Regions from separate parts of the Fusibacter fontis genome, predicted to be linked through region 1. Evidence: riboswitches for the same ligand, from Rfam matches in the RefSeq annotation. Region 1 holds a riboswitch; each other region holds the start of a gene.
What was found. Region 1 has a riboswitch for cyclic di-GMP ahead of ACZ41W_RS10450 (InlB B-repeat-containing protein). Riboswitches for the same ligand answer to the same signal wherever they lie in the genome.

Region 1 (4,759 bases):
ATACAACTGTTGCGGTAGAAAGAACTATCGTTCGTCTACTCGGCGTTGACGGCATTGACGACATAGAAAGACCCCTACCAAATGTTGTGGTAGACAATATCAAAAAAGGCGGCGGACTTGCAGAAGGTGCTGCTTATTGGTTAGGTAATGCAATGGTTGCACTGGGAAAATCTGCTCAAGAAATCGCTGAGGGAATTGCAGCGAATGAAATCGACTTAGTGACAGTACCGGCTCAAAATGATGAAAAAATCGTTCAAGTGATTGAAGTTGAAGCGAAAAAAATGGTTGAGCGCATTAAAAACAATCGTGCAACTCGCGACGAATTTTTACGTACAATCGGAGAAGGTCCTAAACCTTACTTGTATGTTATCGTTGCAACTGGTAATATCTACGAAGACGTTTTACAAGCGCAAGCTGCTGCAAGACAAGGTGCGGATATCATTGCAGTTATCAGAACAACTGCTCAAAGCTTACTCGACTACGTGCCATATGGTCCAACGACTGAAGGTTTTGGTGGGACGTATGCAACTCAAGAAAACTTTAGAATCATGAGAAAAGCACTAGATGAAGTGGGTCAAGAAGTGGGTAAATATATCCGTCTTTGTAACTATTGTTCAGGTCTTTGTATGCCAGAAATCGCTGCAATGGGCGCAATTGAACGACTTGATGTCATGTTAAACGATGCGCTTTACGGCATTTTATTTAGAGATATCAATATGCAAAGAACGTTAGTCGATCAATATTTCTCGAGAATCATCAACGGATTTGCAGGCATTATCATCAATACAGGGGAAGACAATTATTTGACAACATCAGATGCGATTGAAGAAGCACATACGGTACTCGCATCACAACTCATCAATGAGCAATTTGCGTTTTTAGCGGGTCTACCTGAAGAACAAATGGGTCTTGGACATGCATTTGAAATGAACCCTGATACGGAAGATGGTTTCTTATTAGAACTTTCTCAAGCACAAATGGCAAGAGAAATTTTCCCAAATGCACCGCTTAAATATATGCCTCCAACAAAATACATGACGGGTAATATTTTTAAAGGACACATTCAAGATGCTTTATTTAACGTCGTATCTATTATGACGAATCAAGGCTTACAATTATTAGGTATGCCAACTGAAGCCATCCACACACCACTTTTACAAGACCGTGCGCTTTCAATTGAAAATGCGAAATACATCTTTAACAATATGAGACATTTCGGCGATGAAATCGAATACAAAAAAGATGGCATGATTCAAAAACGTGCACAAAGCGTTTTAAAAGAAGCAGCTGACTTACTTGCAGAAATTGAAGAAATCGGTATTATGTCCACAATTGAACAAGGCAAATTTGCTTCTGTAACACGTAAAATGGACGGTGGTAAAGGTCTTGATGGCGTTACTCAAAAAGGGAATCGCTATTTCAACCCATTTATCCCAATGATGTTAGGAGGTAAATAACATGAGCGTGAATAACGGTTTGGACTTAACGAAAATAAAACCTTATGGCGACACCATGAACGACGGTATGATGCAGTTTTCATTTACGCTACCCGTTCCATGTAACGATGAAAGTAAAGAAGCAGCAAAACAACTTTTAATTAAAATGGGAATCGAAGAACCGGCTGTGGTTTCTGCGCAAGATTTAGGTGTAGGTTATACATTTTTTATCATGTATGGCAAATCCACTCATACAGTAGATTACACGCAAATCGAAGTGCCTAAAGTAGATTCTGACGTGATGGATAAATACGAAGTGGAAGCATATATTGAAGAAAATATTAAACGTGATGTGGTGATTGTCGGTGCATGTACAGGTACAGATGCCCATACAGTTGGTATTGACGCGATTATGAACATGAAAGGCTTTGATGGACACTATGGACTTGAAAGATACCACGGTATCAAAGCGTATAACATGGGCGCACAAGTGCCAAATGAGGACCTCATTGCAAAAGCCATCGAACTCAATGCGGATGCGATCATTGTGTCACAAATCGTAACACAAAAAGACGTGCATATTATGAACATGACCAATTTAATTGAGTTACTTGAATCTGAAGGCATTCGCGATAAACTCATCGTATGTGCAGGCGGACCGAGAATTTCTTATGAGCTTGCAAAGGAACTTGGATTTGATGCAGGTTTTGGAACAGGTACGTATGCTGAAGACGTCGCATCGTTTATTGTACAAGAAGTAGTGAAGCGTGAAAGTAAATAATTTCGACGTTTGGTCATAAAATGATGATATGAAAGACAACGAGTTTACATAACTCGGCGCATCATCGTTCACACAATATAACTAAAATAATTGAATTTACGTTGTTTTAACACAATAGAACTCAGCGAATGAGCATAACAGGATAGTTCAAAATAAGAACTAAAAAAAGTCCTGTATACCGCTTATTCGCTGAGTTTTTTTGTCACGTAGGTGTCACGCATACGTTATCATTTTGTAACGAGTGGGGGGTATCTATTGGATATACAAAGCGATAGGTGATTTTGATAAATTCTTCAATTGTATCATTCAATAATCAATAATCAATGGTCAATGATCGATTATCAATTGTCAATTGTCAATTGTCACAGATCATTTGTATGACTCCGCAAAAGGAGGAAATCGTATGAAAGCTGTAAAAGAACAATTCTTAGGTGCTAATTTTCTCGTTTCCATTTATCGAACTGAAAATCATACGTTTCAAGGTGTGATTGAGTGGCTCGACACAGGCAAAAAGATTCATTTCAGAAGTGAAAGAGAGATGCTCAATCTCATAGAAAATGCGCTGATGGAACAAATGGCGCTCGGCGATTTGAGGAAATGGGAAGATACAAAGAGCATCACCGTTGTTTAGAACCGAAAAAGGCAAACTAGGTGAAAGCTTAGGACGCAAAGTCTGGAGTCTAAGGCAATAGAAATTTCAATCCATTAGATGGATGAGAGAATTGATTTGCTAAGATCGTCCGATTACCAAATGTACATTTGGCAAAGGAGACTTTTATGAAAAGGACAGTGAAAAAAGTAAGCGCACTGCTTCTTATAGCAGTGATGATTTTAGGGATGATCCCAGTTGTTACAGCGGTTCCAGCACCGACAGTTGTGCTGGATAAAACGGCTACTTGGATTGCACCGACAAGAGAGTATGAAGTAAAATTGAATATCCAAACCAATGAAAGCATGACACCAGTAGATGTGGTTGTCGTACTGGATTTATCCTCTAGTATGAATAAAGATAAACTTGCAGCAATGAAAGATGCATCAAAAGATTTTGTGAAAGATGTATTACCAGTTGAAAATTATAAACAAAATAGAGTAGCTTTGGTAACGTATAGTGACTCAGCAGAAGTTGAACAAGAATTCACAACACACCAAGGCCAAGTCGTAGGAGAAATTGAAAGTTCTAAAGTCGGTAAAGACGATGGAACCAATATGCAAGCCGGTATGCTCCTTGCAAAAGAGATGCTTTCAAGATTTGGCAGAAGCAATGCATACCAAGCAATTGTTTTCTTCTCAGATGGCGTTCCAACTTTCTATATGAATATGAGCAATGATGACTATACAAATTTATATAGAGTGGTACAGCCTGCAGGCGAAAACATCGTTGAACTAGAATTTAGATATATTCGTTATTCAACCGATCGATATGAACTATATGATGATGATCATCAAGACAGATACCCAGGATTTATGGGATCTGGAAGTAATTATGAAGCTAATGGAAGAGCTAAACTTATCACAGAAGGTCTTGCAGCAGAGGCAAATGGCGTGAGCATTTATACCGTGGCATTAGTGAACGGCATGAACAGTACCAATTTAGGATATGCACGTTCAACGCTCAATCCAACTGGCTCTGAAAAATATCAAGTAAAATACTATGAAGCACCTACAACTGCTGAATTAGACGAAATATATGAGTCCATTCAACTTCAAATCGGCAGAATTGGTTCAAATGGCGTAGTGACTGACGTGATTCCTGAAGGTTTTGCACTCGTTGCAGGTAGCTTTGAAATCAATGGCTTACCAGCAGGTGCACCAGAAGTCACATACAATGAAACAAGCAAAATGATTACTTGGAATTATGGCGATGTCATGAATGAAACTGAAGATGAATTGACATATAGAATCAGTGCATTACCATATTACTATGGCGTACTCGATACCAATGAATACGCACAATTTAGTTATATTCCTAAAAATAGTGAAGTGCCTACAATTTTAACTTTCCCAGTACCTGAAGTGGCTGTTGCGCCATACGCTGTGGATGATACGTACTCGATTTTTGTAGGAGATTCATTAAATGATAATGTATCCGTCAATGATCTCAATGAACTCGTGATGGATAGTACAGAATACAGCAGTGTAATCAGCTACGAACTTGTAACACCACCAACTGCTTATCCAGCATTTGTTCTAAATGCAGATGGAAGTTTCGCATTTGATGGAACAGTTCCAGAAGTGCTTACATTTGTTTACAAAGTTAAAGTGGAATTAACAGGACCATCAGCATTAGCAGGCACTTACTACAGTGAAACTGCAACCGCAACCATCAATGTGCTTCCACTTCCTGAATATACTTTGACGATGTCACAAGTCGGATCAGGAACCATCACTCCAGATATTGGCCCACATGTTTATACGAAAAACACCATTGTTCCACTCACTGCAACTCCAGCAGAAGGATGGAAATTTAATGGTTGGACAGGCGATTTAACAAGCAGTACAGCAAATGAAAACGTTACAATTCTTGGAAATATGGCGATTCAAG
Region 2 (4,759 bases), 830 kb from region 1:
AGTTCTGAGGTGCCAATTGAATTTTAGAAAAATGGGTATTCAGGTAATTGTTGTATCTATATTATTTGTTATTTTGACTAATTATATCGAAATAGACGCTTCGATACGCATCGCTCTTAGTGTTTTTGGAATCGGTTCGGGCGTTTTACTGTTTTTTTTAGATGGCTATAGTCATTTAGATTGATAGAGGAGAGAGCTATGAGTAAAAAAAGAAAAATCATTTCGACAGTATTAATCATTGTCGGAATCGCAGTGGCTGCTTTTCCTATTTATGATCGAATCTATGCTTATTATTGGCAGCAAAAACTGCTTGCTGCGTTTGATGATGAGCTCGAACTCAGTATCAACGCACCTGAAGAAGTAGCATCAGATTATATCGGACTCGAAGATATTTATAGTAGCTCAAATGCTGCAGAAACAGATGGAACAACTGAAACAGAAAATCAAACAACCGCTACTTCAGAAGGAACCTCCGAGGGAACGACAGAAAAGAAAGCACCTGTAGTAGACAAAAGCGTTGTTGCCAAGATAAAAATCAAAAAGATTGATGTTTTGATGCCAGTGTTAGTAGGCGCGACGGAGAAAAATCTAAATCGTGGTGCAGCCATTATTAAAGGTAGTAGTGCATTTGGCGAAGTGGGAAATGTTTCAATCGCAGGTCACCGCGGTCGCTCTTATGGTGTGTTTTTTAATCGTCTCAATGAAATTAAAAATGGTGACGTGATTGAAATTGTCACAAAAGAAAAAATCTATAAATACACCGTTTATAAAGTGCATATTGTTGAACCGGAAGATGTTTCTGTATTAAATAGCAATGGAAAGGATAAGATTTTAACATTGGTCACTTGTGATCCTGTTAAAAACCCGACGCATCGACTCATTATTCATGCGCTACAAAATCCGTAGAAATATCAGTGTGAAAATATCAGGGTGAAAATCTCGTTGGTTTCGCCATTTGTCATGATTATTTAATAGTTTTTTGAAGTACACATGCTATAATGTAAGTAACACTTAGTGAAGAAGTATCTTTTCACGATAACGGCAAACCATTGGAAACGGTGGGACGCAAAGCCATAGGGCCTTTCGAAAGAATGGCAGCCGCGCTACCGAATGGAAAGTTTTTCTATTTTTTGAAAACTAAAAGCTAAAAATTGAAAACTGAAAATTGAATACGTGAAAGATAGTCTCTTCAACGATAATAGCAAACCATTGGAAACGATGGGACGCAAAGCCATAGGGCCTTTCGAAAGAATGGCAGCCGCGCTACCGAAAGGAGAGCAATATGAAACGATTTAACCGTTTTACAGTCTGCTTGTTTGCATTAGTTTTACTAATTGTTCAAGTAGCAGTTGTCGTTCCCTCTTATGCTTCTGATGAGATTTTGATTGAAGCACTTCATTCAAAGGGAGTTGTAAAGATTCAAATGTCTCAATTGAGTCAGACTAAAAACGTGGTCTTGATTGAAAAAGATGGAACAAGGTATACGTATCCACTAAACACGACGCAACCTGTTCAATTCCCACTGCAAATGGGAAATGGTGTGTATCAAGTTCGAATCATGGAACAAATCAGTGGAACCAAGTACAAGGAGTTATCTCAAGCTACAATTGACTTAAATCTCGAAGATTCAAATTCAGTATTTTTAAATAGCATTCAAGATATTAATTGGGAAGGTAGTTCAACAGTTGTCGAACTCGCTCAATCGTTGACACGTGATGCGAAAACAGATGAAGAAAAAGTCTTAGCCATTTACCGTTATGTCACTCAACAGTTTTCGTATGATTATAATAAAGCTAAAACAGTTTCGTCTGGCTATATTCCAAATGTTGACGAGTTAATGCGTTCACATTCAGGTATATGTTACGATTATGCAGCGGTTTTTGCAGCGATGTCGCGCAGTGTAGGTATACCGACTCAATTGATTAAGGGGTATAGCACTACGACGGGTAGCGTGTACCACGCATGGAATGCAGTATATGTAAACGGCAGCTGGAAAACAATTGACTCTACAGTTGATAGTACGAAAGGTGAACTCAAAAAGGGTTCACAAATCTACAAATCGAGTGAAGAGTATACTGTGACTAAAATATATTAAATAATTTTATTTTGAAACAAAGCATCTTTATAAAACTGTTTATAGGGGTGCTTTTTTTTTAATTTTTTGTAAATTGTCAATAATTCATATCATTTCATGTGAAAATAGGATAGAATTATAAAGTTGAATTTTTTTTTTAGAATCAGTTAGGAGAATATGAATGTCACAAAGTAATGGAATTATCAATATCGCTGTTATCGCACACGTCGATGCAGGAAAGTCAACTTTAGTCGATGCGTTTTTGAGTCAAAATAATGTTTTTAGAGAGAATGAAGTTGTACCGGATTGCGTCATGGATAGCAATGATCTTGAAAGAGAACGCGGCATTACAATCTATTCAAAAAACTGCTCGATTATGTATAAAAATCATAAAATTAATATAGTGGATACACCAGGCCATGCGGACTTCTCATCAGAAGTAGAGCGCATCATGAAAACCGTGGATACCGTAATCCTATTAGTGGATTCAAGTGAAGGCCCTATGCCACAAACAAGATTTGTTTTAAAGAAATCATTGGAAAGGGGATTAAGACCTATCCTCTTTATTAACAAAATTGATAAAAAAGACCAAAGAGCAGAAGAAGTTGTCGATTTAGCATTTGACTTATTTGTAGAGTTAAATGCCAATGATGAACAATTAGAATTCCCAATTGTATATGGTATTGCAAAAGAAGGGATTGCGAAATTATCGCTTGAAGATGAAAGCAATGATTTATCCCCACTATTTGATTTGATTTTAGACCACGTGAAGCCTTATTCTGAAGATCCGTCAGAGCCTTTGAAAATGCAAATATCATCCCTTGATTATGATGATTATGTGGGACGTTTAGGTATTGGTCGTGTGACAAGAGGCACCATTAAACAAGGGGATCAAGTGATTGTATGCAAAAGCGAAGGCGTACAAGAACGTGCAAAAATATCCAAATTATACGTGTATGAAGGTTTACACAAACGTGAAGTATCAGAAGCTATAGCGGGTGATATGGTGGTTATTGCCGGAATCGACAATATCTCTATTGGTGAGACGATTTGTAATCCAAGTTTTATTGAACCAATGGAAATGATTGAAATCGAGGAACCGACACTTTCTATGAACTTTTTAATTAACGATTCACCATTCTGTGGAAAAAGCGGAAAGTTCGTAACCAATCGCCATTTAAAAAATAGATTGGATAAAGAGCTTGAAGTAAATGTTGGTTTAAGAGTAGATGCACTGGATTCTGTTCAAGATGGATACCGCGTTTCAGGTCGTGGCGAGCTTCATTTATCCATATTGCTTGAAAATATGAGAAGAGAAGGATATGAAGTTGCCGTTTCAAAACCACAAGTTTTGATGAAAACCATCAACGGTCAAAGATGTGAACCGATTGAACGCGTGATTGCCATTGTACCGGACGAGTATTCTGGAGCTGTTATTTCAGAACTTAGTATCCGAAAAGGTTTGATGGACTCTATGCAAACAGAAGATGGATATACGCGAGTTGAGTTTCTCGTTCCAACACGTGGTTTATTAGGGTATAGAAGTGAGTTTGTAAACGTAACACGTGGTGAAGGTGTTCTCATTCGATCGTTTGCAGAATTCCAACCGTATAAAGGGGAAATTCCAAAGCGTAACAACGGAGTATTGATCTCTCAACAAGGTGGCGTTGCAATGGGATATTCACTATTTAATTTATCTGAAAGAGCGACAATGATGATTGATGCTGGAACAGAAGTATATGAAGGCATGATTATTGGGATTAATTCTCGTCGTGAAGATATGACAGTTAATCCAACTAAGAATAAAAAGATGACGAATACGCGTTCTTCAGGTAACGATGATGCCATTAAGTTAATTCCACCTAAAATTTTCAATATGGAAGAGGCACTCACGTTTATTGAAGATGACGAGTTGTTAGAAATCACACCAGATGCATTAAGAATGAGAAAAAGAATCTTAAATGAGACAGACCGTGTGAGATACCGAAACAAAGTCAATAAAGAACTTGAAAACTCAGAAGAGCTTGATACTGCTGAAGAAGCAGTATAAATAAAACATAAAACGAGTCATTTATAAATCTATAAAGCTATACATTTAAACATTCGATAGCCACTACAATTCAGCGAATCATGCTGGGGTGTAGTGGCTATTTTTATTGCGACAATTAAATAATGACAATTGACAAAATATGGAAATTGCGATATGATAAAAAGCATAATAAAAATGGTAATAAATGGAAATTTAAAAAGACAAAAGTTTTACATTTATGGAGGTAATTTGATGCATTCGCTTGAAGCAACGATGATTGTTCCCTTGATTATTATATTGGTACTGATGTTTTCGCTGATGATTTATTTTGCAGCAGGTGTGAGTTTGTCAGAAGTGAATCATTCGAAGTATTTTATCGTGAATATGACTGAAAATGGGCAAATTAATTCTTATGAAGGTAGGGAAACGTCCTTAATCATGTCCTACTCTCATGATCTTTTTAGAGAAGTCTTTTGTTACTCAGTAAGAGAAGACTTAAGTAATCCCTTTTCAACGTTGATGGATACACAAAGTTTTAATTTTGAGTCCCAATATATTCTGACAAAAGTCAAGCGACTGCAAATGGCTATATTAAAGTATTCGGTAGATTCAGTTTTTAATTATCAAGCGAAATAGCGCGCACAATCAAAGTCAGT
Region 3 (4,759 bases), 1.3 Mb from region 1:
TTCAAGATTAAGATGAATATTATCGCTTGCCTTAGCAATTTGAGATTGGACAGATAAATCTGAGAAGATATTATCAAAAAAAGTATCAAATGCAACTGTAAGTGAGTCTAAATCCAAAAGATCAAAATCAAAATAGTAGTTTAAGTCTGAAAGTTCTTGAGTCAGCGCGTTTGCTTTATCTTGTGAATCTTTGATAAGTTGTGAAGCTCGATTGAGATGATCGTGTTTTACGAGGCTAGTCAACATGCCTCCTCCAAAGATATCCCACGTTCCCCAACCTTTTGAAGTTGAGAGCTCTTCTGCGGTGCTTCTTAAGACTGAAATGAGCTTTTTAGATGCTTGTATGGCTTCTTCAATTTCCTTTTTCTTACTTTCGCAATTGCGTATCTTTTGATCGAAATCCATAATTTCTTGATTTCCTTGCTGATTGACCCAAGCAATTTTTGCATTTAATAAGGTTGTGTACTCTTGTTCAAGATATTCTGTCTTTTTTAAGGCATCTGTAATACCTTTGATTTCTACTTGATATTGTGTGAGCGTTTCGAGCAAATTATCGTACTTATATTGTGCCATTTTCATTTCTCTAAACTCTCGATCCAGCATTTCTTCGTAATGATTTGAAAACAGTGCGATGAGTTTTTTTATGGAAAGTTTCTCCATAGCATGATAGTCTTCGGTCTCTTTTTTTAGGCTAGATTGCAAACGAATTTCTTCTTGAGAAAGCTTCGCAAGCTCGTCTACCAATTTTTTTCTTTTGTTGATCATGTAAGCTCTATTTGCCATAATCTTGGACAGTTCGTCCAAGCGACTAAAATCTTCCATCGCTTTCTCCTTAATTCACTTCTAAATATGACAGTCGCAAAATACGTATGTCAACTTTTGCTTGTACTTTTATTAGTATACCCCAATGAAATGAAAAATGAACATAAAATTTATTAATAAAGAATTAAATCTATTGTTATGAATCAACTGTTATGAATCAACTGTTATGAATCAACTGTTGTGAATCAACTGTTATGGATCAACTGTTGTGAATCTGTTGCTTTGAATGCGAAAATGAACAAATAATAAATTGGAGTGAAGCATTGTTTCTTTCTATCGTATTATGTTATGATGGTGATATAAATGATTGAAATTGTAAAGCTTAAATTTGTTAACTTAAATATGTTAAACTTGAATTGTTCAGTTACCGTTAGTTCAAAATGTGTAGAATCCTGTAGGAGGTTGTTTTGACGATATATTTGATGTCCTTGGTCACTTTATTTGGCATGATTATAGGGTCCTTTTTAAATGTTTGTATTTATCGAATTCCAGTAGGTTTAAGTATCGTAAAACCAAGGTCTCGATGTGGAAGCTGTGGTAAAGTATTAACAGCAATTGATATGATCCCTTTATTTAGCTGGATTTTTTTGCGTGGCAAATGCAGAACCTGCCAATCAAAGATTTCATTTCGATATCCATTTGTGGAATTACTAGAAGGTCTATTGTTTTTAGCGATTTACATCAAGTTTGGTTTGAGTTATGACACGTTGATTTTGTGGATTTTTATTGCGTTGTTGACGGTTATATTTTTTATAGATTATGATCATAAGATGATTCCAAATTCTATTGTCATCTTTGGGTTAATTGTAGGGACGATTCCAGTTGTTATGAGCTATATCCATTTGTACTCAATCTATCATGTGACAAGTTGGTTAACGCCGCTTTTAGCAGCACTTGTACCGGTTGGCGTCATGATACTTATTGCACTGTTGTCATTTGTCATTGCAAAGCGTTCTGGAATTGGAATGGGGGATATCAAAGTGTTTGCACCCATAGGTCTTTTTCTAGGTTGGAAGTTTGCTCTTATGGTCATATGGTTATCTTTTGTATTGGGTGGATTTTTTGGAATTTATTGGCTGATTGGTTTGAAGAAAGACAAAATGGAGACAATTCCGTTTGCTCCTTTCATTGTTGTTTCGTGCTTAATCACAATTTTATATGGTACAGAGTTGCTAGCAATTGTAACTGGATAATTTACATGAATTAAACGTTTACAATTTCACGAAATACATGTATAATGTTGATAGATTTATAATGAAAATATCGGCAAACTGTATGAAAATACAGGACGCAAAGTTAGAAGTCTAAGGCATAATGCTATGATCGTTCAACTGCAGTTTTTTTAAACTGCAGTTTTTTTATTTTATTTGGGTATATTGTCAATGACAAGCCATTTAAAGGCTTGAGCAGATGCCTAGTATAAGTGTATAATAAATATTGAGAAAACGTAATAATTTCGAAGTAAGAATAGGAGTACATTCGATGGCAGCTCAAAAAATGCGTCTTGGTGACATTTTAGTGAAAAATGGTGTCATCGATGAAGATAAATTATTTAAAGCGTTAGATTTGCAAAAATCAACTGGTCAAAAGCTAGGTGTTACACTGATTACACAAGGTTGGATTACTGAAGATCAATTGTTTAAGGTGTTGGAGGAACAGTATCAAATCCCCTATGTAGACATTAACAATATTTATATAGATCCGAAAGTGCCTAAATTAATTAGTGAAAGTCTAGCACGTAAGCACATGGTCATTCCGATTCGATTAGAAAATAATGTGATTACCATTGCCATGGTTGATCCACTTGATATGATTGCAAAGGACGATATTCGCTTGATTACTGCGATGGATATTAATCCTGTAATCTGTTCACAATCGGATATTGCAAAAGCCATTAATCGCTATTACGATGCCTCTGAAAAAGCAGAAAAGGCAGTTGAAGACTTTAAATCACAAATTGGATTTACTGAAGAAGATGAAGAAACTGAAGACGCGGATGTTACCAATTCACCGATGGTTCGATTGGTGAATACAATCATTTCGCAAGCGGTTAAGAGCAAAGCAAGTGATATTCATATTGAACCTTATGAGAGAACAGTCCGTATTCGGTATCGTATAGATGGTGAGCTTCGAGAAATGATGACTCCTGCTAAAGCGACACACTCTGCAATTGTAACGAGAATCAAAATATTAGGAAAAATGAATATCTCTGAAAAGAGAATTCCTCAAGACGGGCGTGTAGAAACGATTATCGAAGGCATTCCAATTGATATGCGGATCTCAATTTTACCAACTGTGTATGGTGAGAAAATCGTTATTCGTTTACTTGATCGTAATAGTTTAGTGGTTCAAAAAGAAGATCTCGGTTTTACAGATCATAATTTAGACATGCTTGAAAAAATCATGAAAGTTCCTGAGGGAATTATCTTGGTAACAGGTCCAACTGGAAGCGGAAAGACCACAACCTTGTATTCACTTTTAAAAGAGCTAAATAAAGAAACTAAAAACATCATTACGGTTGAAGACCCTGTTGAATATCGATTAGAAGGCATTAATCAAGTGCAAGTAAACGTGAAAGCAGGTCTCACTTTTGCAAGTGGATTAAGATCCATATTACGACAAGATCCAGATATTATCATGGTAGGAGAAATTCGTGATGCAGAAACTGCTGAAATTGCAGTAAGAGCCGCTATAACAGGACATATTGTACTGTCCACTATCCATACAAATGATACGGTTAGCACCATTTCAAGACTTGAGGATATGGGCATTGAAAACTACTTGGTGAGTTCGTCTGTGGTGGGCATTATCGCTCAGCGTCTTGTAAAGAAGGTATGTAATAAATGTAAAGTGGGGCATTTAGCAAGCTATGACGAGTTGGATTTGTTAAGTTTGCCACATGATACAGAACTAGAGATATTTGTAGGAACAGGCTGTAATTCGTGTAATCATACCGGATATTCTGGAAGAACTGCGATACATGAAGTGCTTGTAGTGGACAGAGAAATTAGAAATCTCATCAGTACAAGTCAAAGTATTGACGACATCAAAAAAAGAGCGGTTGAAAAAGGACTGACAACCTTAAACGCAACTTGTAGAGAACTTGTGAAAAAGGGCGTTACGACTCTTGATGAGATGAACAGAATGACATTTAGCTTTGATGAATAATGAGAATATGTGACTAAACTGCATCATAGTTGAAATCTATCAACACTTGAAATCTATTAATAATTGTTGAGTCCAATTAAAATGGAGGGTGTATGGAATTACACAAATATCTTGAAATCGCCATAGAGCATAAAGCATCTGACGTTCATATCACAGTTGCATCGCCTCCAATTATGCGGGTTAACGGAAGCTTAATTCGCATGACAGAGCAAAGGTTGATGCCGGACGATACGTACCGGATTGTTCGAGAAATATTGACTGCAGAACAAGCCGATGATTTAGAAAAAAGAGGCGAACTCGATTTTTCTTATTCATATCCAAGTTTGGGTCGTTTTAGGGTCAATGCTTATAAACAACGTGGTAGTTACAGTATTGCTCTTCGTGTTGTCGCATTGAGTATTCCAACTATGGAACAATTGAAATTACCGCAAGTACTTAAAGAACTTGCAGGAAAACAGCGTGGTCTAATTCTGGTGACTGGACCAACAGGTAGCGGTAAATCCACGACGTTAGCCTCTATGATTGACTATATGAATCATGAAAGAAATGAACATATCATGACCATTGAAGATCCCATTGAGTATCTTCATAAACATGATAAGAGCATCATCAATCAACGTGAGATCGGAAATGATTCAAGGACGTTTGCAAATGCATTAAGGGCGGCTTTGAGACAAGATCCTGACATTATACTCGTTGGAGAGATGCGAGACTTAGAAACGATATCCACAGCGATTACTGCTGCAGAAACAGGTCACTTAGTATTGTC

Region 2: linked by a shared signal. The riboswitch ahead of ACZ41W_RS06845 (transglutaminase-like domain-containing protein) and the one ahead of ACZ41W_RS10450 (InlB B-repeat-containing protein) in region 1 are both predicted to bind cyclic di-GMP.
Region 3: linked by a shared signal. The riboswitch ahead of ACZ41W_RS01155 (GspE/PulE family protein) and the one ahead of ACZ41W_RS10450 (InlB B-repeat-containing protein) in region 1 are both predicted to bind cyclic di-GMP.

The regions. Positions count from the first base shown of each region.
Region 1 is NZ_AP042445.1:2,347,942-2,352,700, reverse strand. Features, by position in the region: gene kamD (lysine 5,6-aminomutase subunit alpha) at 1-1,457, shown strand, start outside; gene kamE (lysine 5,6-aminomutase subunit beta) at 1,459-2,217, shown strand; gene ACZ41W_RS10455 (hypothetical protein) at 2,621-2,848, shown strand; cyclic di-GMP riboswitch class I at 2,849-2,969, shown strand; gene ACZ41W_RS10450 (InlB B-repeat-containing protein) at 2,995-4,759, shown strand, end outside.
Region 2 is NZ_AP042445.1:1,515,214-1,519,972, reverse strand. Features, by position in the region: gene ACZ41W_RS06855 (ATP-binding protein) at 1-27, shown strand, start outside; gene ACZ41W_RS06850 (class D sortase) at 199-906, shown strand; cyclic di-GMP riboswitch class I at 1,031-1,111, shown strand; cyclic di-GMP riboswitch class I at 1,191-1,271, shown strand; gene ACZ41W_RS06845 (transglutaminase-like domain-containing protein) at 1,283-2,095, shown strand; gene typA (translational GTPase TypA) at 2,256-4,124, shown strand; gene ACZ41W_RS06835 (hypothetical protein) at 4,356-4,739, shown strand.
Region 3 is NZ_AP042445.1:293,684-298,442, forward strand. Features, by position in the region: gene ACZ41W_RS01145 (hypothetical protein) at 1-822, opposite strand, end outside; gene ACZ41W_RS01150 (prepilin peptidase) at 1,230-2,015, shown strand; cyclic di-GMP riboswitch class I at 2,078-2,161, shown strand; gene ACZ41W_RS01155 (GspE/PulE family protein) at 2,305-3,990, shown strand; gene ACZ41W_RS01160 (type IV pilus twitching motility protein PilT) at 4,083-4,759, shown strand, end outside.